DNA from 2 places in the Aeribacillus sp. FSL K6-3256 genome. Region 2 is predicted to be linked to the other one. Evidence: a T-box and tRNA genes for the amino acid it is inferred to sense, from the RefSeq annotation. Region 2 holds a T-box; the other holds one or more tRNA genes.
What was found. A T-box is a leader RNA that pairs with one kind of tRNA and senses whether it is charged. The one in region 2 lies ahead of ileS (isoleucine--tRNA ligase), so its partner is inferred to be a tRNA-Ile.
Positions count from the first base shown of each region.

Region 1: it encodes a tRNA-Ile, which carries the amino acid that the T-box ahead of ileS (isoleucine--tRNA ligase) is inferred to sense. The anticodon was not compared.

Region 1 is NZ_CP150188.1:914,598-926,643, forward strand. Features, by position in the region: tRNA gene NSQ84_RS04415 (tRNA-Val) at 1-20, shown strand, start outside; tRNA gene NSQ84_RS04420 (tRNA-Thr) at 180-252, shown strand; tRNA gene NSQ84_RS04425 (tRNA-Lys) at 429-504, shown strand; tRNA gene NSQ84_RS04430 (tRNA-Leu) at 512-593, shown strand; tRNA gene NSQ84_RS04435 (tRNA-Gly) at 600-671, shown strand; tRNA gene NSQ84_RS04440 (tRNA-Leu) at 679-767, shown strand; tRNA gene NSQ84_RS04445 (tRNA-Arg) at 773-849, shown strand; tRNA gene NSQ84_RS04450 (tRNA-Pro) at 853-929, shown strand; tRNA gene NSQ84_RS04455 (tRNA-Ala) at 941-1,013, shown strand; tRNA gene NSQ84_RS04460 (tRNA-Met) at 1,024-1,097, shown strand; tRNA gene NSQ84_RS04465 (tRNA-Ile) at 1,104-1,180, shown strand; tRNA gene NSQ84_RS04470 (tRNA-Ser) at 1,193-1,282, shown strand; tRNA gene NSQ84_RS04475 (tRNA-Met) at 1,293-1,369, shown strand; tRNA gene NSQ84_RS04480 (tRNA-Asp) at 1,372-1,447, shown strand; tRNA gene NSQ84_RS04485 (tRNA-Phe) at 1,558-1,630, shown strand; tRNA gene NSQ84_RS04490 (tRNA-His) at 1,648-1,723, shown strand; tRNA gene NSQ84_RS04495 (tRNA-Gly) at 1,926-1,996, shown strand; tRNA gene NSQ84_RS04500 (tRNA-Ile) at 2,003-2,076, shown strand; tRNA gene NSQ84_RS04505 (tRNA-Asn) at 2,175-2,246, shown strand; gene NSQ84_RS04510 (TraR/DksA C4-type zinc finger protein) at 2,307-3,059, opposite strand; gene NSQ84_RS04515 (1,4-dihydroxy-2-naphthoate polyprenyltransferase) at 3,434-4,375, opposite strand; gene NSQ84_RS04520 (isochorismate synthase) at 4,617-6,038, shown strand; gene menD (2-succinyl-5-enolpyruvyl-6-hydroxy-3-cyclohexene-1-carboxylic-acid synthase) at 6,028-7,758, shown strand; gene menH (2-succinyl-6-hydroxy-2,4-cyclohexadiene-1-carboxylate synthase) at 7,758-8,576, shown strand; gene menB (1,4-dihydroxy-2-naphthoyl-CoA synthase) at 8,589-9,407, shown strand; gene NSQ84_RS04540 (o-succinylbenzoate--CoA ligase) at 9,475-10,929, shown strand; gene NSQ84_RS04545 (hypothetical protein) at 10,937-11,125, opposite strand; gene yidD (membrane protein insertion efficiency factor YidD) at 11,184-11,429, opposite strand; gene NSQ84_RS04555 (S-ribosylhomocysteine lyase) at 11,536-12,009, shown strand.
Region 2 is NZ_CP150188.1:2,259,375-2,271,420, reverse strand. Features, by position in the region: gene spoIIGA (sigma-E processing peptidase SpoIIGA) at 489-1,415, shown strand; gene sigE (RNA polymerase sporulation sigma factor SigE) at 1,467-2,186, shown strand; gene sigG (RNA polymerase sporulation sigma factor SigG) at 2,318-3,094, shown strand; gene NSQ84_RS10785 (YlmC/YmxH family sporulation protein) at 3,190-3,441, shown strand; gene pgeF (peptidoglycan editing factor PgeF) at 3,524-4,351, shown strand; gene NSQ84_RS10775 (YggS family pyridoxal phosphate-dependent enzyme) at 4,355-5,026, shown strand; gene NSQ84_RS10770 (cell division protein SepF) at 5,049-5,510, shown strand; gene NSQ84_RS10765 (YggT family protein) at 5,520-5,783, shown strand; gene NSQ84_RS10760 (RNA-binding protein) at 5,862-6,638, shown strand; gene NSQ84_RS10755 (DivIVA domain-containing protein) at 6,734-7,243, shown strand; T-box leader at 7,295-7,519, shown strand; gene ileS (isoleucine--tRNA ligase) at 7,572-10,346, shown strand; gene NSQ84_RS10745 (hypothetical protein) at 10,648-10,938, shown strand; gene lspA (signal peptidase II) at 11,033-11,509, shown strand; gene NSQ84_RS10735 (RluA family pseudouridine synthase) at 11,513-12,046, shown strand, end outside.

The DNA.
Region 1 (12,046 bases), 1.3 Mb from region 2:
GATCCCGTCATCCTCCACCATACAGTATATCGATTCAGCTCAATTGGCAAAGCACGGTCGAGATATCGTCTTTCATGCTGCTTCATCGTACCAATTGAACTTTTCCTTGGACAAGATTTCTAAGATTGGAACGACGATCAAATGAAGCAAGACTGATTATTGATTGTTGTATTCATCATGCCGGTGTAGCTCAATTGGCAGAGCAACTGAATCGTAATCAGTAGGTTGGGGGTTCGATTCCTCTCGCCGGCATCATTAAAGGTGTTGCATATTGAGCAGGAACTTTTAGATTAGTCGTCAGAGAAACGAGCAATGCTTCGACGAACAATCAGAGAGTTGTCCCGACGCATCCAACATCCTCGAAAAGACTGGCAGAGGAAGGGACATCTGACAAATGAAAAATGGATTAGGAGAAAAAAATTTTTTATGAGCCATTAGCTCAGTCGGTAGAGCATCTGACTTTTAATCAGAGGGTCGGAGGTTCGAATCCTCCATGGCTCACCATTTTGACGCGGGTGTGGCGGAATTGGCAGACGCACTAGACTTAGGATCTAGCGCCTTACGGCGTGGGGGTTCAAGTCCCTCCACCCGCATAATACGCGGAAGTAGTTCAGTGGTAGAACACCACCTTGCCAAGGTGGGGGTCGCGGGTTCGAATCCCGTCTTCCGCTTTTCTCTGCCGGGGTGGCGGAATTGGCAGACGCACAGGACTTAAAATCCTGCGGTAGGTGACTACCGTACCGGTTCAAGTCCGGTCCTCGGCACCATATTTGCGCCCGTAGCTCAATTGGATAGAGCGTTTGACTACGGATCAAAAGGTTAGGGGTTCGACTCCTCTCGGGCGCGCCATATCGGGAAGTAGCTCAGCTTGGTAGAGCACATGGTTTGGGACCATGGGGTCGCAGGTTCGAATCCTGTCTTCCCGACCAGGGAATTTAAAGGGGCCTTAGCTCAGCTGGGAGAGCGCCTGCTTTGCACGCAGGAGGTCAGCGGTTCGATCCCGCTAGGCTCCATATTTAATTTGGCGGTGTAGCTCAGCTGGCTAGAGCGTACGGTTCATACCCGTGAGGTCGGGGGTTCGATCCCCTCCACCGCCATTTTTCGGACCTTTAGCTCAGCTGGTCAGAGCAGACGGCTCATAACCGTCCGGTCGCAGGTTCGAATCCTGCAAGGTCCACCATCTTTATTATATGGAGGAGTACCCAAGTCTGGCTGAAGGGGTCGGTCTTGAAAACCGAGAGGCGGGTCAAACCGCGCGGGGGTTCGAATCCCTCCTCCTCCGTCATTATTATCGCGGGGTGGAGCAGTCCGGTAGCTCGTCGGGCTCATAACCCGAAGGTCGCAGGTTCAAATCCTGCCCCCGCAACCAATGGTCCCGTAGTGTAGCGGTTAACATGCCTGCCTGTCACGCAGGAGATCGCGGGTTCGATTCCCGTCGGGACCGCCATTAATTATTGATTCAACAGCTGTAGGAGGAATTTTTCAAGTACAGCAGGTTGTGTCAATGAATTCTTTCTTTAATGATGGATTGTACATAATTTTTTATCGGAGTTTTACGGCTCGGTAGCTCAGTCGGTAGAGCAAAGGACTGAAAATCCTTGTGTCGGCGGTTCGATTCCGTCCCGAGCCATTGTTTTATTAATTGCGGCGACTGTGGCGAAGTGGTTAACGCACCAGATTGTGGCTCTGGCATTCGTGGGTTCGATTCCCATCAGTCGCCCCATTTGCCTATAGTTAAGTATTTATTTCTATCATCAGCTTATTATGCGGGTGTAGTTTAGTGGTAAAACCTCAGCCACGAGCGACACTTCAATGAATAATCTGCGAGTTGCCTCGACGCATTTACATCCTCGAACAGTGCTGGAAGAGGAAGAGGCATGGAAATTGCGTGTTTATCATTTAAATAGAAAAATAAATATTTTCGCGCGGGTGTAGTTTAGTGGTAAAACCTCAGCCTTCCAAGCTGATGTCGTGGGTTCGATTCCCATCACCCGCTTAATATGGGCTTGTAGCTCAGCTGGTTAGAGCGCACGCCTGATAAGCGTGAGGTCGGTGGTTCAAGTCCACTCAGGCCCATTGCTATTTTTTAAGCAGCCTAGTTGGGCAATTGACATTGCTGCAATTGTCAGTCAAAAGCTGTTCTATTTGGCAAAATGCCTTAAATTTTTTTATATTCCGCAGTAGCTCAGTGGTAGAGCATTCGGCTGTTAACCGAACGGTCGCAGGTTCGAATCCTGCCTGCGGAGTCATTTCGAAATCAAAAAAAGCGTTGCAGTTTGCAACGCTTTTTTTGTCTTCTTGTAATTTTAATCATTTTTCGCATATGGTTCTTTTTCTGTTAATGGAAGATCTCCCCATAAAACTGTTAAATCCTCTTCATCAAGCATTTTTTCATATCGTTTATGTTCATGTGACGGATAGACGTTTACGTTTTTTCCCTCAATATCTGTATAAATGAAGTTTTCAATATCTTCAATATATCCAATTTCATCATCGGAATTATACATATCTCCGTACGATAACGGTGGAGTTCTTACATCTTGCGGTGTTTCTGACGTTCCGTATTCGATAACATCTTGAAAATAATCATACGGCTCAGTAACAGCGGTATTTTCATGGTCGATTTGAGAGGATCCGTGAAAAGTCGCATCAAGTATTTCTTCCTCTACAGGTCTTTCATGAGAAATCGTTTGAACTAGAGTATGTTCTTTGCATGTTTTGGCTGTCGGTATGGCTTTGAGACGGTCTTCATCAATTTTTTTTCCGCAGACGGAACAAGTACCGTATGTGCCCTCATGAATTCTTTCTAATGCTTCAACGATCTCTTCATATTCTTTTTCTAAATGTTTATTTAAAGCTAAATCTTTTTCTCTTTCATACAGTTCGGTCGCATCGTCTCCGGGGTGATTGTCGTAGCTGGAAAGCTCTCCAGTTGATTCATGGTCCAGCCCTTTTTCCAATTGAAAATGATCGTTATTGTCCCAACGTTTTTCAATCTCATTTTTCATGAATATTAATTGCTTTTGGAAATCCTTTAATTTTTTTTCGTCCATGTCCATATGAAAGACACCTTCTTTTTTAGAATCTAAAGCTATTTTGGACGAAAAGGAATAAATTATAACTTTAAAATCATGAAAAAAATTCACCTTTCCAGCCATAAATTTCATCATCATTTTAAAACATGTCAGGAAAGGATTGCTGCTTCCGCGCCTTTTTTAACGCTATGCTTTGAAGCTGATGGCACTTGAAAGGCTAATACAACATCATTCGGCTGAGAAACAGGCTGGCTATCCGATAAAGAGGCTGTGACCTATCGAGATGTTTTTTCAGGAAAAAACATTTGCTCAGCATATTGAAATTGCGAGTGGATGATACAGAACAAATTTCACAGTAAAGCTTAATAAAAAAACACGATAGTAAACATACTATCGTGTTACTGAGATATGATGGTGCTTATGAGCAAACCTGCAGCAAGCAAAAAGCCTAATAAAGTGTTTGTTTGCGATGTTGCTTTCATGGCCGGCATCATTTCAATAGGCTTTGTTTTGCCGACAAATCGCTTCACCGCCTGAATAGCTTTTGGAATGCTAAGAAAAGCAAGAATAGACCACCATGTGGAATAATCAAAAATGATCATAATAAAAATGAGACAGTAAGAAACAATAAACATAATTGCTAAAAATCGAATTGCATTCTGGCGGCCAAGCAAAATTGCTAATGTTTTTCTTCCGTTTTCCTTATCGCCGTCTAAGTCTCTTATGTTATTCGCAAGCATGATGGCGCCGATCGTGATCGCAATCGGGATCGAATGAATGAAAGCTGTTGAAGTTAGATAACCTGTCTGAATAAAAAAGGAAATAAGGATAATAACGACTCCCATAAATAAACCTGAAGCTAGCTCGCCAAACGGCGTGTAAGCGATTGGATATGGACCTCCAGTATATAAGTATCCTACTGCCATACAAATTGAACCGACTAATGCCAACCACCAGCTTGACTGGAGACAGATGTAAATTCCCAATAGGATAGAGACAACAATACATGTGATTGCTAAATTTAAAACGGTTTGGGGCTTGAAGCCATTTCGGACAATTGCTCCTCCAATTCCGACAGATTCTTCTGTATCAAGACCTCGTTTATAATCGAAATATTCATTAAATAAGTTTGTGGCTGTTTGAATTAACAACGAGGCAGTAAGCATCGTAAGAAAAAGTCCAATATGAATGGGTCCTACTTGCAGTGCCAAAAGAGTTCCGACAATCACGGGGACAAATGCTGCAGTTAATGTATGGGGTCTTAAAAGCATCCACCAAGCCCGAAACCCTCGTTCAGCTTTTATAATGGGTACATTATGTGACTCCGTTTTAGGATGCATAATATGTTCTCTCCTTTATTTCATTCTGAAAACGAAAGCTATTCCCCACAACCTAGTCTAGAAAAATGTCGAAAGAGTGTCAATTGTTTTTCATTGGAATAAATGCTCAAGCCCCATCAAAGAGCTGAGGCAGTTTGTTTGCTTGTTGTTTTGCATTGCGTCATTCTATAATATAGTTGACATAAATTTTGAACAGGTGTATCTTAATATAAGCTATTTTTCGGTTATGGAGGGATCATCTTTGGTTTCAATTCCATGTTCAGATACATTGAGGGATAAAGTTGCGAATGCTGTCAATCATGTCAAAAAATATTCCCATCCAATCATTTTAAGTTATGTATTTGAAATCAAGGAGAAAGATCCGCTCCAGATTTTCTCAAGCTTTCAATCGGCTTATGCAGGGAAAAGATTTTATTGGGCGACACCTGATCGTACATTTATCCTTTGTGGAATTGGTGTTGAGCTCGAATTGACGACAGACAAAAAATTTTCCAACCGTTTTTTTGACATTTATTCAAAGTGGAAAGATTGGAAAGAGCATATACAAATTGAAGGCGCCCATCCGATTGGAACGGGTCCGCTTCTTTTTGGGGGTTTTTCTTTTGACCCTTTAAAAAATGCGAATTCTTCAAAATGGAAACCGTTTCATGAAGCACGATTCACTTTGCCTTCTTTCATGATTACAAAAATTGGCCGTCACACACTTGCTACTATAAACAGGTTAATTCAATCAACTGATGATATAAATGAAATTATAAATCATTTCAATACATATGAATACACCTTAAAGAAAAAAAATGAAGACACAAATTCTTTTTTGAATTTTACCATCAAAAAAGAAAGTTTGTTTCATAAAAAAGAGTGGATGGCAGCTGTTGAAAAAGCAACAGAACAAATAAAACAAAACCGTTTTGAGAAAGTCGTATTGGCAAGGGAAATGCTGCTGGAGTTTGAGGGATCGATTGATATACATTATGTTTTATCAATGTTAAATGAACATCAGCCTAATTGTTATTTATTTGTTGTTGAAAATGAAGGAAAAACGTTCGTTGGCGCAACTCCTGAGCGGCTTGTAAGTAAGAGAGACCAAAAGGTTCAGTCTGCATGTGTAGCAGGATCAATTAAAAGAGGAAAAACAGTGGAGGCAGACGAAGAATACGCTCAGATGCTGCTTTCAGATACAAAAAACATTCATGAACATCAAATTGTTGTAAAAGCGATCGAAAAAGTGTTCCGTGAATATTGCCAAGAAGTGCAACTACAAAACAATCCAACGATTTTAAAAACGCCGAATATTCAACATTTGTATACACCTGTTGAAGGAACCGTAAAAAAAGGTTTTACGTTGATTGATTTTGTAGAAAAATTGCATCCGACCCCTGCGCTTGGCGGCTATCCGAAAGATGCTGCTCTAGCATTTATTCGCAATGAAGAACCTTTAGAGAGAGGCTGGTATGCTGCTCCGGTTGGATGGATGGATGATCAGGACAACGGAGAATTTGTCGTTGCGATCCGTTCAGGTCTGCTGGATGAGCAAAAAGCTTATTTGTACGCAGGATGCGGGATTGTTGGAGATTCAAAGCCGGAAGAGGAATACAGGGAGACAGAAATCAAATTTGGACCTATGCAGCATGCATTAGGGGGAAAACTGAATGAAAAATAAAAATCTATCTGACTATGTCATTGCATTTGTAAATGGATTAATTACAAAAGGTATTTCTGAAGTTGTGATTAGCCCAGGTTCACGATCTACCCCGCTTGCGATCACATTTGCAGAGCATCCGAAAATACATACTTATATTAATATTGATGAACGATCTGCAGGTTTTTTTGCTCTTGGATTGGCTAAAAAACAAAGAAAACCAATTGCTTTGCTTTGCACATCAGGAACAGCTGCAGCAAACTATTATCCAGCTATCATAGAAGCCCATTATTCACGCATCCCTCTTGTGATTTTAACGGCTGACAGACCTCATGAGCTGCGGGATATTGGAGCTCCACAAGCAATTGATCAAATTCATCTGTATTCGAACTATGTGAAATGGTTTGTTGATTGCGCTCTTCCTGAAAGCAGTCAAACGATGCTGTTATATATAAAAAATATCGCTCAACGGGCGGTCCAAACTGCAAATGAAAATCCGAAAGGACCAGTCCATATCAACTTACCTTTCCGAGAGCCGCTTTTGCCCGATCTATCGAAAATCCATCAATTGCAGAAGTCTCTTCATATTGAGCCAGTGGTGGAAATAAAAAAGCTGGTCGAACATGAGCAAATTGAACGGATTGTGGATGAAATCGATTCAAGCGAGAATGGACTTATTGTATGCGGGGAATTACATAACAAAGAGTTTCGTGAACAAGTTTTGGCACTAGCAGAGAAATTGAAATTCCCGATATTAGCGGATCCGTTGTCCAATTTACGCTTTGGCGAACATTCTAAACATTATATTATTGATTGTTATGATTCCATTTTAAAAACGATGGAAAAGAAAGCGTATCTGAAACCTGATGTCGTCCTTCGTTTTGGTGCAATGCCCGTCTCAAAACCGCTGTTTCTATTGTTAAGAGACCATCCTGAAATAAAGCAAATTGTGGTTGATGGTGATGGCGGTTATCGCGATCCTACTTTATCAGCAGAACATGTTCACAGTGATGAAGCCTATTTATGTGAAATGCTGATCAAAAAATGTAAAGATAAACAGGAAACATCCTGGTGCAAAAAATGGAAACAAGTAAACAATCTCTTTCGAGAGTATTTGTCAACGCCGGTCATTGAGGAAGATTCTTTATTTGAAGGAACGGTATATGTCGAATTGCAAAAATTGCTCCCGGATCGCTGCAATGTATTTGTAGGAAACAGCATGCCGATTCGAGATGTCGACACGTTTTTCCATAACAGTGATAAAAATATTACGGTTTATGCCAACCGGGGAGCGAATGGAATTGACGGAGTCGTTTCGACAGCCCTTGGGGTTTCTGCAGCTAGTCATGAAAAAACTATTTTAATCATAGGGGATTTATCATTTTATCATGATTTAAATGGACTCCTTGCTGCAAAACAAAATAAATTGAACTTAACTGTTTTATTAATTAATAATAACGGCGGCGGCATTTTTTCATTTTTGCCGCAGGCGGATGAAAAGACGCATTTTGAACAATTGTTTGGCACCCCGACCAATTTAGATTTTCAATATGCAGCCAGCTTATATAGTGCACATTATAAAAAAATTTCCACTTGGGAAGAATTCAGAACCGAGTTTCAAATCTGCATGAATAGAGATGGATTAAATATTATTGAAATCCCGACCAATCGACATTCACGAGTCAACGAACAGAGAAAATGGCTTCGTTCTGTTTCCTGGGAAATAGAAAGGATGTTATGATGGGAAAATTGGCCGTTCGAAATGTGAATTATTGGGCTGAAACGTTTGGAAAGGGGGAGCCACTTGTTCTCCTTCATGGTTTTACAGGAAGCGGAGAAACCTGGGGATTTTTGAAAAATAGTTTAAAAAAATACCAGCTAGTACTTATCGACATCATCGGCCATGGTCAAACAGATTCGCCTGAAAATCCTGAAAGATATCGGATGGAAGAAGCAGTTGAAGATCTAAAAGAAATATTTCTTTCATTCAATATTCGAAAAGCGCATGTGCTCGGGTATTCAATGGGCGGAAGATTGGCATTGAGCTTTGCAATGAGACAGCCGGAATTTGTGAAGACTTTAATATTGGAAAGCAGTTCTCCTGGATTAAAAACTGAAAAGGAACGAGAGACGAGAAGGCTGCAGGACGAACAACTTGCCCAAATGATTTTGGACGAAGGGATTGCGGCATTTGTCCAACATTGGGAAAATATCCCTTTGTTTTTAACGCAAAAGTCTCTCCCGCCTGCCGTCAAGGACAGAATAAGAAAGGACCGGCTGAAAAATAATGCAATTGGATTGGCAAACAGTTTAAAAGGAATGGGAACTGGCGTTCAACCTTCATGGTGGGGAGCATTAAAAAGTTTCAACATCCCTACATTATTAATTTGCGGTGAAAGGGATCTTAAGTTTTGCAAAATTATGAAAGAAATGAACCAATTGATTCCTTGCTCTGAATTAAAGGTCGTGCCGCAGGCCGGACATGCAGTTCATGTGGAACAGTCAAAATTTTTTGGTAAAATAGTAGATGAGTTTCTCCAACATTTTTCTACATATTAAAGGAGGATAAAAATGGGATTTCCTTGGGTAAAAGAACGAGAATATGATGAAATCATTTATGAAACGTACAATGGGATAGCAAAAATTACGATGAATCGTCCTCATGTACATAATGCATTCACACCAAAAACGGTCGCGGAAATGATCGATGCTTTTTCCTATGCGCGGGACGATGATAAAATTGGTGTAATTATTTTGACAGGTGCTGGTGATAAAGCGTTTTGCTCAGGCGGAGATCAAAAAGTGCGGGGGCATGGCGGATACGTCGGGGATGATAAAATTCCTAGATTAAACGTTTTGGATTTGCAACGGCTTATTCGGGTGATTCCAAAACCGGTTATTGCGATGGTGAACGGATATGCAATTGGAGGAGGACATGTTCTGCATGTCGTGTGTGATTTAACGATCGCATCCGAGAATGCAATTTTCGGACAAACAGGCCCAAAAGTTGGAAGCTTTGATGCGGGATATGGAGTGGGACTGCTTGCCCGGCTTGTTGGTACGAAAAGAGCTCGTGAAATATGGTATTTATGCCGTCAATATAATGCGCAGGAAGCTTATGAGATGGGCTTAGTCAACAAAGTTGTCCCATTAGAGCAGCTTGAAGAGGAAACTGTCAAATGGTGTGAAGAAATTTTGGAAAAAAGCCCAACTGCTATTCGCTTCTTGAAAGCTGCATTTAATGCAGATACAGATGGTCTCGCCGGTCTCCAACAATTTGCGGGGGATGCGACATTATTGTATTATACAACAGATGAAGCGAAAGAAGGACGAGATGCATTTAAAGAGAAAAGAAAACCTGATTTCAAACAATTCCCGCGTTTCCCATAAAAAGAACAAGCAGCTTGATGGCGATGCATCGAGCTGCTTTATTGTGCAATAATCGAGGTGTCGAGACATGAGTGCAAATCGAAATGAAACACCGAATTGGCTTAAACAGCGAGCTTTTTTGACTCCGGACCGATTGGCCATTCGTTATGAGGGGAAAAATTATTCATTTTTGGACTTGCATCAGCTTGTTGAAAAAAGAGCAAGACAGCTGCATCAAATAGATATCAAGCGTGGAGATACAGTCGGGCTTTTAATGAAAAACAGCTTAGAAATGGTCATTAATATTCATGCTTTAATGTATCTCGGTGCGGTCAATGTTCTTTTGAATACTAGACTAACAGCTGAAGAATTATTATGGCAAATAAATGATGCGAATATAAAATGCGTTATCTGTGATGATGAATTATCGGTTCATTTTCCCGGTAAAAAAGTTATGACATTATCAGAGTTGAAGCTTTGTGATGAAAAGGAAGCAGCATTAGATGACAGCTTTATTTTAGATGACGTGGCAACGATTATGTATACGTCTGGAACAACAGGAAAACCGAAAGGAGTTCAGCAAACATTTGGGAATCATTGGTGGAGTGCGATCGGTTCTGTGCTGAATCTTGGACTGAAGGACGGCGATTGCTGGCTTTTGGCAGTTCCTCTTTTTCATATAAGCGGACTGTCAATTTTGATGCGCAGCGTCATTTATGGAATCGGAATTGTTCTCCATTCTTCATTTTCAGCGAAAGAAGCAAACAGAGCGATCAAAAATGAAGGAGTTACGATTGCTTCCGTCGTTACGGCCATGCTGAATGACATGCTGCAGGAATTAGGAAGTGACACGTATCCGAAATCGTTTCGCTGCATGCTTTTAGGAGGAGGTCCTGCCCCGCGGCCGATTCTTGAACAATGCCGTGAAAAAGAAATTCCCGTTTTTCAAACATATGGGATGACGGAAACGTGTTCACAAATTGCCACATTAGCCCCTGAATTTTGCTTTTCAAAACTCGGATCTGCGGGAAAACCGTTGTTTCCAGCTCAAATTCGGATCGTAGCAGACGGCAGGGACTGCTCCCCTAATGAAGAGGGAGAAATTGTAGTAAAAGGACCGAATGTTACACCGGGGTATTTACATCGTCCAGACGCAACAAACGAAGCTATACGTGACGGCTGGTTTTATACTGGAGATTTAGGCTATCTGGATGAAGAAGGATTTTTATATGTATTGGACCGCCGATCCGATTTAATTGTTTCGGGAGGAGAAAACATTTATCCGGCGGAGGTTGAAGCAGTTATTTTGTCGCATCCTTCCGTAAAAGATGTAGGAGTGGTAGGAAAAGAAAATAAAAAATGGGGAAAAGTTCCCCATGCTTTTGTCGTCCGAAGCGAAGAGGTGTCTGAAGAAGAATTAAGGCAATTTTGTTTGAAAAAGCTGGCAAAATACAAAGTTCCAAAAGGATTTACATTTGTTGAATCTCTGCCACGAAATGCATCTAAAAAGCTGCTCAGGAGAAAACTAAAAGAATGGCTGTAGTTTTTGGCTATTCATGATCGACAGTTAAAATATCATATTGGCTAATATGCAATAAGTGGTGGATTTCGTTTGGCAAATGTTCGAACGAGCCGTATTCATAGCTCCACAAATTTAAAAAAGAACAAACAGAAGAATGGAACGTCTCTTCTGTTGCATTATTCACTTCATGTTTAAATTGAGCGATCATATTTTCCATATCTTTTGCTCCCCTTTAGCTTTATTTGATAATTGTAGTATTTTGCATTATTTTTCATTTATTCACTCGTTTTTTTATTTATATCTTTTTCAATTTCCGGGACAGGGTCAAATCCTCCCGGGTGAAACGGGTGGCATTTCAAGATTCGTTTTACTGTCAGAAAGCCGCCTTTGACAGCTCCGAAACGCTTCACTGCTTCAAGCCCGTATTCAGAGCATGTTGGGTAAAAGCGGCATGAAGGCGGCTTTAACGGGGAGATAAAGATTTGATAAAAACGGATAAGGGCGATCATGACAGATTTCACAGCAAGCACCTCTTTTTTCTGGAATCTTGACAACATTTTAACATAAATGTATGTTATAAAATTTTGTGTTAAAATGGAAACTAAGAAAATGTAAGGAGTGATGGGAATGCCTTCAGTGGAGAGTTTTGAACTGGATCATACAAAAGTGCAAGCACCGTATGTCAGACATTGCGGAGTACATAAAGTCGGCACGGATGGAGTAGTTAACAAATTTGATATCCGCTTCTGCCAGCCGAATAAGCAGGCAATGAAACCGGATGCTATTCACACATTGGAGCATCTTCTGGCATTTACAATTCGCAAATATGCGGAAAAATATGATCACTTTGATATCATTGATATTTCTCCAATGGGGTGTCAAACAGGCTTTTATTTAGTCGTTAGCGGGGAACCGACCGTAAAAGAAATCATTGATTTATTGGAAGAGACAATGAAAGATGCTGTAGAGCAGACAGAAGTGCCTGCCGCAAACGAACTGCAATGCGGCCAAGCGAAGCTTCATGATTTAGAAGGCGCCAAAAAGCTCATGGAATATTGGCTAAAGCATAGTAAAGAGGATTTGGAAAAAGTGTTCAGCTAACAGCTACACGCAATGATGCAACTTTTTTTATAGTTTT
Region 2 (12,046 bases):
TTCCCGAAAATAGCAAAACGAATGAATCAAAACTTTATGAAAAAATACGACATGCCATTTGAAAAAAATGCGGATCCTTGCTGAAAATTTAATGCCATGTATATGGTAAGTTCTAATATTTTTTGTGGAATATAAATTGCAGATATATACGCGAAAGGACCTGGCTTTTTAGCCAGGCTTTTTCCTCGTTCTGAAAAAGTATAAACATTTACACAGCTTTTTTAAGAAAAGATCTCCTGTAATTTCCCCATCGTCTCTTAACGAAAGTGTTTACAACTTCAGCAATTTAGCTTTCTTCCTCTAAAAGGCTTGTACCGTTTTTTTTTCTTTAACCATTTTTCCATTCGACGAAAACATTAGGAATCCGTCAAAAATTGTATGCTGTACTCGCCACTATTTGACACAATTTGGAATGAATAGCGTTTATACTACCTATTAATAGCAAGTCAGAAGCCTAGAAAATTGAATGGTGGGAGAGGAAGAGGCGGTTGACCATTTATTTGGATGCTATTTGGCTGATGAATTTTTGCTTTGATATCATGCTCCTTTTTCTTACAGCAATCATCTTAAAGAGAAACATTGTATGGAAAAAAATAATGATTGCTTCGCTCATCGGCTCCGCTATTGTGATATTGCTTTTTTCGCCTTTCGCACAGCTGGCGAGCCGTCCGGAATCAAAACTAATCCTCTCATGTGTGATGGTTCTTTATGCTTTTGGCTTTAAGAAGTTTCGCTACTTTATAGAAAATTTATTGACTTTCTATTTTGTCACTTTTGCAGTTGGGGGAGGTATGCTTGGCACTTATTATTTTTTTCAAGTAGGCTTTTCATTTCAAAATAACATGATTTTAACAAATGGAAATGGCTTCGGAAATCCTGTCAGCTGGTTATTTATCGTGGTCGGCTTTCCGATTATTTGGTATTTTTCCCGCTTGCGGCTTGAACAGGTTGAAGCAAAAAAAATCCACTATGATCAAATTGTCGATGTTTCGATCACGATGATGGAGAAAAAAGTAACAGTAAAAGGATTGATTGACAGCGGCAATCAATTGTATGATCCCATCACTAAGAAGCCAGTCATGATTGCCGAAGCGGAAAAATTAATGACCGTGTTTCCTGAAAGTATGCACCAAGTCATTTCAAATCGAAATCCTATGGAGGCTGTGACAGCGATAGAACAGAAAGAATGGATCGGCAGGCTGAAAATTATTCCGTATCGGTCTGTTGGCCAGGATCTTCAGTTATTATTAGCCGTAATAGCAGACGAAGTGGTGATTCATACAAAAGAAGAATCATTAATGCTGTCCCGCCCGCTTATTGGACTAAATCATTCGCGGCTTTCAAGCGAAGACGATTATCAATGCATTATTCATCCAAAAATGATCCAGACGGGTAAACAAAAAGATGCTTCTTAGCCTTTATTCATAGCATACTCATAAACCAATTTGTTTAGAAGGGGGAACAACATGAAAAAAATTAAGCTTTATCTCACGTATATATGGTACAAGTTTTTAACAAAATTAGGGATCAAAACAGATGAAATTTATTATATTGGCGGAAGCGAAGCGCTGCCGCCTCCGCTTTCGAAGGAAGAGGAAGAAATACTGTTAAAAAAACTTCCGAGCGGCGATAAGGCTGCCCGTTCGATTTTGATTGAACGAAATTTGCGCCTTGTCGTGTATATTGCCCGAAAATTTGAAAACACCGGCATCAATATTGAAGATTTGATCAGCATTGGGACGATCGGGCTAATTAAAGCAGTCAACACCTTTAATCCCGAAAAAAAGATCAAGCTTGCGACATATGCATCTAGATGTATAGAAAATGAAATATTAATGTATTTGCGCAGAAATAATAAAACAAGATCTGAAGTTTCTTTTGATGAACCGTTGAACATTGATTGGGATGGAAATGAACTGCTTCTTTCGGATGTTCTCGGAACAGAAGACGATATTATTACAAAGGATTTGGAGGCTAATGTTGACCGAAAGCTATTAATGCGGGCGCTGCAGCAATTAAATGAACGAGAAAAACAAATAATGGAGCTTAGGTTTGGATTGCATGGCGGAGAAGAAAAAACGCAAAAAGATGTGGCTGACATGCTCGGGATTTCTCAATCTTACATATCAAGATTGGAAAAAAGAATTATTAAGCGTCTTCGAAAAGAATTTAATAAAATGGTGTAATTTTTGCTTGCTAGTCGCATGTATAGCGAAAAATCAACAGCGTGTTCACTCTGAAAAGCTTGTGCATATTTTTCCCCTTCAGGGAGATACTTAACTTAAGACAGCAAGAACTCCTGTAAGGGGGAAACGAAATGACAAGAAATAAAGTTGAAATTTGCGGTGTTGATACTTCGAAGCTTCCTGTTTTAAAAAATGAAGAAATGCGAGAATTATTTAAACAAATGCAAAGCGGTGATTTATCAGCCAGAGAAAAGCTTGTCAACGGAAATTTGCGACTCGTTTTAAGCGTCATCCAAAGATTTAATAACAGAGGCGAGTTTGTCGATGATCTTTTTCAAGTAGGATGTATTGGGTTGATGAAATCTATAGATAATTTTGATCTGAGCCAAAACGTAAAATTTTCTACTTATGCTGTACCGATGATCATCGGTGAAATTCGTCGATATTTGCGAGACAACAATCCGATACGTGTTTCAAGATCATTGCGTGATATTGCCTATAAAGCTTTGCAGGTGCGTGAAAAACTCATGAGCGAAACGTCACGTGAGCCGAAGGCAGAAGAAATTGCTAAAGAGCTGAATGTGCCGCATGAAGAAATCGTTTTTGCTTTAGACGCCATTCAAGATCCAGTTTCATTATTTGAACCGATTTATAACGACGGCGGTGATCCGATCTTTGTCATGGATCAGTTAAGCGACGAGCGAAATCGCGATTCCAAGTGGATTGAAGAAATTGTTCTAAAAGAGGGGATCAGAAGATTGAATGATCGGGAGAAGCTGATATTGAAAAAAAGGTTTTTTCAAGGCAAAACACAAATGGAGGTAGCAGAAGAAATCGGCATTTCCCAAGCTCAAGTTTCTCGGCTTGAAAAAGCTGCCATTAAACAAATGACCAAAAATATTCAATAATCATTGGGCCACATTCTTTTGAATGTGGCCCTTTATCATCATTCAAAAAAAAACTCATATACTGATTGTAAAAATACTTGAGGGGAGAAGCCGGCATGATCCATATTTCCGATTTGCAAATAAAAGATGTTGTGAATGTCCATGACGGAAAAAAATTAGGAAGCATTGAAGACGTTGACATCGACTTAAAAACTGGTAAAATTCAAGCGATCATGATCACTAGTCAAGGGAAGGTTTTAGGTTTTTTTGGAAAAGGGGAAGAAATTGTCATTCCTTGGAGGAACATCGTAAAAATCGGAAAAGATGTTATTTTAGTAAGAGTTTCGAAAAATGTTGAAACAGAATAAGAATCGCACGAATTTTGGTTAAATGTTGGCTTAAAGATATGTTAAAATAAAAATAAGAGAATTGTCGAAGAGGAATGGTACAATGAAACATGAACCGTTTCAATTAACAGATGAATCTTTTTTCTCCATACCTGCTTGGGTGAAGCTTCATTCTCAGATTACAGCAGGTTTTACGACGAGAAAAGGAGGATTTTCCAAGAATGGTTTTGCTTCATTAAATTTAGGTCTTCATGTGAATGATGAAAAGGAAACGGTGATCAAAAATCGAAAAATCATTGGGGACAAAATTCGTTTTGATCTACCAAACTGGGTATGTGCCGATCAAGTCCATGACAAACAAATTGTCAAGGTAGTAAATAAACATAAAGGATCAGGGGTTTTTACATATCGTCAATGCATCACTCAAACGGACGGCCTATACACATCGGAAAAAAATATATTACTTTCCCTTTTTTTTGCTGATTGTGTTCCGATTTTCTTTTTTTCTCCAAAAGACTCACTGATTGGCATCGCACATGCGGGCTGGAGAGGGACTGCGAAAAATATAGCAGGTGAAATGATCGACAGTTGGGTTTTGCACGAAGGTGTGCAAGCTCAAAATATATTTGCAGCCATAGGTCCTTCAATCGGCGAATGCTGTTATGTCGTCAATGACGATGTGATCGATGCGATCAAACCTCTTTTTGACAATGAGACGACATTTTATAAACAGCTTGAGAACGGCCTTTATTCTATTCATCTTGCAGAAATCAACAAAAGATTGTTAATGAAAAAAGGAGTGCCGGAACATCAAATCCTATTGACCTCATATTGTACAAGCTGCGATCAAGATTTGTTTTTTTCCCATCGAAGAGATCAAGGGAAAACAGGACGAATGATGGGATTTATCGGTTTGAAGGAGGGATACTAAGCCTTGTCAGTGAAAGAAAATTTAGCACGAATCCAACAGGAAATCGAACAAGCATGCAAAAAATCAAATCGAAAAATAGATGATATCCAAATTATTGCAGTGACGAAATATGTAACGGTAGAACGGGCTATAGAGGCGATAAATTCAGGCATTTTACACTTAGGCGAAAACAGGGATGACGGTTTTTTATCGAAATATAACAGCATTGGGTCAAAAGCTGTCTGGCATTTCATCGGCACACTTCAAACTCGAAAAGTGAAAAATATTATAGACAAGGTGGATTATATTCATTCGTTGGATAGAATATCGCTAGCAAACGAAATTGAAAAAAGAGCAGATCGAACGATCAAATGCTTTGTGCAAGTAAATACATCTGGCGAACAGTCAAAGCATGGTGTGGCTCCTGAACAATGCATTGATTTTATTCAACAGTTGAAGGAGTATCGCCATATCGAAGTTGTCGGATTAATGACAATGGCTCCATTTACAGAAGATGAAGATGAAATCAGAAGATGCTTCCGAAGTTTAAAGCAACTGCAGGAACAAGTGAAAGCACTAAATATAGCGAATGCACCATGTACAGAGCTATCAATGGGGATGTCCAACGACTACAAAATCGCGGTTGAAGAAGGGGCTACTTATCTTCGCATCGGCTCCTCGCTAGTAGGTACATAAAACGAAACTGGAGGTAAATCAGATGAGCTTAAAGAATAAATTTAAAAGCTTTTTTGCCCTCGATGATGAAGATTATGAGATTGAAGATATGGAAGCTCCGGAAGAGAAACACCAACATGAACCGATTATGTTCAATCACAACAGCAGCGTTGAAAAAAATGCCGCTTTCGGAAAACAAAATGTTGTAAGTTTGCAAAGCGCCCAAAAATCCACTAAAGTAATATTATGTGAGCCAAGAACGTATTCAGAGGCGCAAGAAATTGCTGATCATCTGAAAAACCGCCGTTCATGCATTGTCAATTTGCAGCGGATCGGGCATGATCAGGCAAAAAGAATTGTTGATTTTTTAAGCGGCACTGTTTATGCGATTGGCGGAGACATCCAGCGTGTTGGAACAAACATATTTTTATGTACCCCAGATAACGTAGATGTCGCCGGCTCCATTTCCGATTTCATGGCAGATGATGAAAATAAAAGGTGGTAGAAATGATTGATGGGGACAATATATAACATATTAAGTTTTTTGCTCGATATTTATTCCTATGCGATTATCATTTATATTTTGATGTCTTGGTTTCCGAATGCAAGGGAAACGTCCATTGGACAATTTTTAGCGGCTATATGTGAGCCTTATTTAGAACCGTTTAGAAGAATCATTCCTCCATTAGGGATGATTGATGTATCTCCTATTGTTGCATTGATTGCCCTGCATTTTGCAGATTATGGGCTGTATGCTCTTTTTAGTATGATTTCATAAAATTCATTCGCCGATTGACATTCGAATTGTTTTGTATGCCAATCGGCTCTTTTCATATCATAATTGGAGTTGTCTCTTATGGAGAGTGTTTATCAGCATTTTCGCAAAGAAGAAAGGGAGTTCATTGACAAAGTCTTTGGATGGAAACAAATTGTGACTGAGCAATATCGGCCAAAATTGACCGATTTTTTAGATCCGCGGGAACAGAAAATCATTAAGACATTGATCGGTGAAAATCCGGATGTTCACGTGCAATTTTTCGGAGGCTATAAAAATGCTGAAAGAAAGCGGGCTTTTTTTTACCCTGACTATATTCAACCGACATTAGATGATTTTTCAATGTTCGCATTTGAAATCATGTTCCCGAAAAAATTCGTGACATTATCACATCGCGAAGTGCTTGGATCGCTTATGTCGCTCGGCTTAAAACGGAGCAAGTTCGGCGACATTATCATTCATGATGAAACGGTGCAAGTCATGGTTGCGCAAGAAATTGCCAATTTCCTGCAGCTGAACTGGAATAAAATTGGAAAGATTTCCGTTCGTTTGAAACAGATCCCATTCGAAGATGTGTTTTCTCATGAAGAAGAAATGGATATTTCTTTGATCACCGTTTCTTCGCTTCGGCTCGATGCTGTTCTAGCAAATGTTTATCACCAATCTCGGCAAAAAATAAAATCGCTTATTGAAAATAGTCTCGTCAAAGTCAATTGGAAAATTGTTGAGGATGCTCATTTTGAAATTGCGGAAGATGATGTGTTATCTGTCCGAGGATTCGGAAGAAGCAAAGTTTTGGCAATTGAAGGGAAAACAAGAAAAGATAAGTGGCGCATTAAGATCGGAATACAAAAATAATATTACAAATGGAAAGATTTTTGCCCATTCTGTCGAAAAATCGTTTATAATTGGATTAGTGTTTTGCGAAAAACATACATATGGAGGTGGAATTTGTGCCTTTAACCCCGCTGGATATTCATAACAAGGAATTTACAAAAGGCTTTCGCGGCTATGATGAAGATGAAGTAAATGAGTTTTTAGATCAAGTGATTAAAGATTATGAAATGGTCATCCGCGAAAAGAAAGAATTGGAATTAAAGGTGAAGGAATTAACCGAGAAGCTGAATCACTTTACAAATATAGAAGAAACGTTAAATAAATCGATTTTAGTTGCGCAGGAAGCTGCGGAAGATGTGAAAAGAAACGCTCAAAAGGAAGCGAAGCTGATCATTAAAGAAGCGGAAAAAAATGCTGACAGAATCATCAATGAAGCACTTGCTAAATCGCATAAAATTGCAATGGAAATCGAAGAGATGAAAAAGCAGTCAAAAGTATTCCGCACCCGTTTTCAAATGCTCATCGAAGCACAGCTTGATCTGCTAAAAAATGATGATTGGGATCACTTAATGGAATACAATGTCGAGCCAATCTTAGGAGAAGAAGCGGAAGAACCGAAAGTATAACTTGACTTTTTTGTTCGTGATTTCATATAATACGAAAATAAAACGGAATATGACAAAACAATGAGAGGGACAGTAGTCCTTTCAAGCCCTTTATGACAGCGAACCGGGGACGGTGGAAGCCCGGGTAAAGGCGAAAGGATGAACATCACCCTTGAGTCCATAGCTGAAACATGCTAGTAGGCTGTGGCGGCCAAGTCCGTTATGTTTATGAGTGGATGTGCATGATTTGTGCGCATCTAAAAGGGTGGTACCGCGAGATTCCTCCTCGTCCCTTAGGGATGAGGAGTTTTTTTATTTTAGTGAACAAATATTATGTGGAGGAATGAGAATGGATTATAAAGAGACGTTACGAATGCCGAAAACAGACTTTCCAATGAGAGGAAACCTTCCGAAAAAAGAACCTGAGATCCAGAAAAAATGGGAAGAGATGGATATTTATGAAAAAGTGCAGGAGCGCACGAAAGGACGGCCTCTTTTCATATTACATGATGGTCCGCCGTTCGCAAACGGGGATATTCATATGGGGCATGCCTTAAACAAAATTTTAAAAGACATTATTGTCCGTTATAAATCCATGAGCGGATATTGCGCACCCTATGTTCCAGGATGGGATACACACGGTCTGCCAATTGAAACAGCACTTTTGAAGAAACAAAAAATCAATCGAAAAGAGATGGATGTCGCGCAGTTTCGAAAACATTGCGAGCAATATGCATGGGAGCAAATTGAGCGGCAGCGCGTGCAATTTAAACGCCTTGGAATTCGAGGCGACTGGAAAAATCCATATGTCACCTTGAAACCAGAATATGAAGCTCAGCAAATTCGCGTCTTTGGAGAAATGGCGAAAAAGGGATATATTTATAAAGGCTTGAAGCCGGTTTATTGGTCTCCATCGAGCGAATCTGCCTTGGCAGAGGCGGAAATTGAATATTATGACAAACGCTCGCCTTCTATTTATGTTGCATTTGAAATAAAGGACGGAAAAAATGTATTAACAGATGGAGAAAAAATCGTCATTTGGACGACTACTCCGTGGACTATCCCTGCAAACTTAGGAATTGCTGTTCATCCTGATTTGGAATATTCTGTAGTGAAGGTTGGAGCTGACAAGTTTGTGATCGCATCTGCCCTGCTCGAAGAAGTGGCAAAAGAGCTGGACTGGACAGAATATGAAGTAGTGAAATCGTTTAAAGGCAAAGAGCTGGAATATGTGGTTGCGAAACACCCGTTCTATGACCGCGATTCATTAGTGATCCTTGGCGAACATGTAACGACCGACGCTGGTACAGGATGCGTCCATACAGCGCCAGGCCATGGGGAAGACGATTTTGTCGTCGGACAAAAATATAACCTAGGCGTATTATGTCCTGTCGACGAAAGAGGGTACATGACAGAAGAAGCTCCAGGGTTCGAAGGATTGTTTTATGATGACGCAAATAAAAAAATAACGGAAAAATTAGAAGAAGTAGGGGCATTGCTAAAGCTTTCATTTATTACTCACTCCTATCCACATGACTGGCGGACAAAGAAACCAACGATTTTCAGAGCAACAGCGCAATGGTTTGCGTCCATTAAAGATTTTCGAGATGAATTGCTGCAAGCAATTAAAGAAACGAAATGGATCCCTAATTGGGGAGAAATTCGCATTCATAACATGATCCGCGATCGAAGCGATTGGTGTATTTCCCGTCAGCGGGCATGGGGCGTGCCAATTCCAGTGTTTTATGGTGAAAATGGGGAGCCGATCATAACAGATGAAACGATTGAACATGTGGCAAAACTGTTCCGCGAGCACGGCTCGAACGTTTGGTTTGAACGCGAAGCAAAAGACCTGCTTCCAGAAGGATTTACACACCCTTCAAGCCCGAACGGCATTTTTACAAAAGAAACAGACATTATGGACGTTTGGTTCGATTCAGGCTCTTCTCATCAAGCAGTTTTAGTTGAACGGGAAGATTTGCAGCGTCCTGCTGATCTTTATTTAGAAGGCTCTGACCAATATCGCGGCTGGTTTAATTCATCGCTGTCTACAGCAGTTGCTGTCACTGGAAAAGCTCCATATAAAGGCGTTTTAAGCCATGGATTTGCGCTGGACGGCGAAGGACGGAAAATGAGCAAATCGCTAGGAAATGTTGTTGTTCCTGCCAAAGTGACGGAACAGTTTGGAGCAGATATTCTTCGTCTATGGGTAGCATCAGTTGATTATCAATCGGACGTTCGCGTCTCTGATGCAATCTTAAAACAAGTATCTGAAGTATATCGGAAAATTCGCAACACGTACCGTTTCTTGTTAGGAAATTTGTTTGATTTTGATCCAAATCAGCATCGTGTTTCTGTAGAAAAATTAAGAGAAGTGGATCGCTATATTCTCATTAAACTGAATAAACTAATTGCCAAAGTGCGAAAAGCATATGAAGAATATGATTTTGCATCCATCTATCATGACGTTCACAATTTCTGTACGATTGAGCTAAGCTCATTTTATCTTGATTTTGCAAAAGACATTCTGTATATTGAGGCTGCTGACAGCCATAATCGACGCTCTATCCAAACGGTTTTATATGAAGCGCTTCTTGCTCTTGTAAAGCTGATGACACCGATTTTGCCGCATACAACAGAAGAAGTATGGGGACATATTGAATCAGTTGAAGAAAAGAGCGTACAGCTTGTCGATATGCCGGAAGCTGTAGAGATTGAAGGCAGCAAAGAGATTGAAGCGAAATGGGATCAGTTTATGTCAGTTCGCGATGATGTATTAAAGGCCCTGGAAATCGCCCGAAATGAAAAAGTGATCGGCAAATCGTTAAATGCTGCTCTCATCCTTTATCCGAACGAAGAAATAAAAGAATTGTTCAATTCAATACAAGAGGACTTAAAACAGCTGTTTATTGTTTCCCAGTTAGAAATTGCCGGTGATTACAAAGATGCTCCAGAAGAAGCGCAAACATTTGATAGCATCAAAATAATTGTGAAGCAAGCGGATGGTGAGACTTGTGAAAGATGTTGGGTTGTTTCAACAGATATAGGCACTGATCAAGACCATCCGACATTGTGCAAAAGATGTGCAAGCATTGTGAAAGATCACTACAGCCATTTAGCATAGTTTTATCAGCTCCCTGTGCAAACAGGGAGTTTTTTCATTTAGCAATGCTTCCTCATAAAGAAGTGTCATAAAAAGAACGATCTTTCATTGAAATCCGTCATAGTCAATTGGAAAAGTTTTCTCGGATGCTTTTTCAAAAATGAATACTTTGCTCAAAATTGAAAGAAGAATTCAGCTTTTTAGCTTTTAAAGTGTGAATTATTTCCAAGCCGCTATTTACGTGTGTGGAAAAACTTGAATGTGATAGGAGGCAGTGCGGCGGTTACAATATAAATACAAAACAGACGAGGGGGTTTTAATAATGAATCCGCTCGATCAAATCAAAGACGAATTAACGTTAATGAAGGACGAACTTAATGCGCGGCTCGCCAAAAGTCAATTGGATGACCCGATTTTTATCCGGGATGTAAAAAATGAGCTCAACGATGTTGAGCTTGCATTGGAAAAAATGGAATATGGACTTTATGGCATATGTGAAGAAACATTGCAAAAATTGCCGCTCGAACAATTGGCACAAATTCCGACAGCCAGAACGATTCATGATTTTCTCAATATGAAATCATATTTAAAAAAAACACTAGAATATCATTAAGAAGTGAAGTGAACAAGCTTCACTTTTTTGCTTGTTCCCCTTCTTTACTGTTTGTCAAAAAATGTGCTAAAATTTGATGGAAACTTGCCAGTGAGTGGAGGAACGCAGTGTGCTTAAATATTTGATTGCATTATTTGTCATCGCTCTCGACCAATGGACAAAATGGCTGATCGTAAAAAATATGGAAATTGGCGAAAGCATTGAAATTATCAACGGATTTTTATACATAACGTCTCACCGCAATAAAGGAGCGGCTTGGGGAATATTGCAAAACCAGATGGTGTTCTTTTATGTGATTACCATTATTGTTGTCGTAGCGATTATTTATTATATGCAAAAATATGCGAAACAAAATGCAATGCTGGGGGTTGCTCTCAGCTTAATGCTTGGCGGAGCGATTGGGAATTTTATTGACCGCCTTTTCCGCAAAGAGGTGGTGGACTTTATCCATACATATATTTTCGGTTATAATTTTCCAATTTTTAATATTGCCGATTCATCTTTAACAATCGGTGTTATTTTACTTTTCATATATTTTCTATTTTTTGAAGAAAAGAAGCAAAAGGAGTAGAAAATGGAGCAATTTACTTTTGTTGTGACGGAAAAAGAGGAAAATGAACGAATAGATAAATTTTTGGCCAATAAAGATGAGAATTGGTCAAGAACGTTGGTCCAAAATTGGATCAAGGACGGGGTTGTTTCAGTAAATGAAAAATCGGTGAAGGCCAATTACAAGTGCCAAATTGGTGATGTCATCATTGTATCTGTTCCAGAACCGGAAGAGCTGGATGTCAAGCCTGAGCCGATGGAGCTTGATATATACTATGAGGATGAAGATGTCATCGTTGTCAATAAACCGCGTGGGATGGTCGTCCATCCAGCGCCGGGACACACTTCAGGAACACTTGTGAACGGTCTTTTATATCATTGTAAAGATTTGTCCGGAATTAACGGAGTCCTTCGTCCGGGAATTGTTCACCGGATTGATAAAGATACTTCAGGTTTATTAATGGTTGCCAAAAATGATTACGCTCATGAATCATTAGCAAATCAATTAATGGAAAAGAGGGTTGAAAGGAGATATAAGGCGATTGTACACGGGGTAATT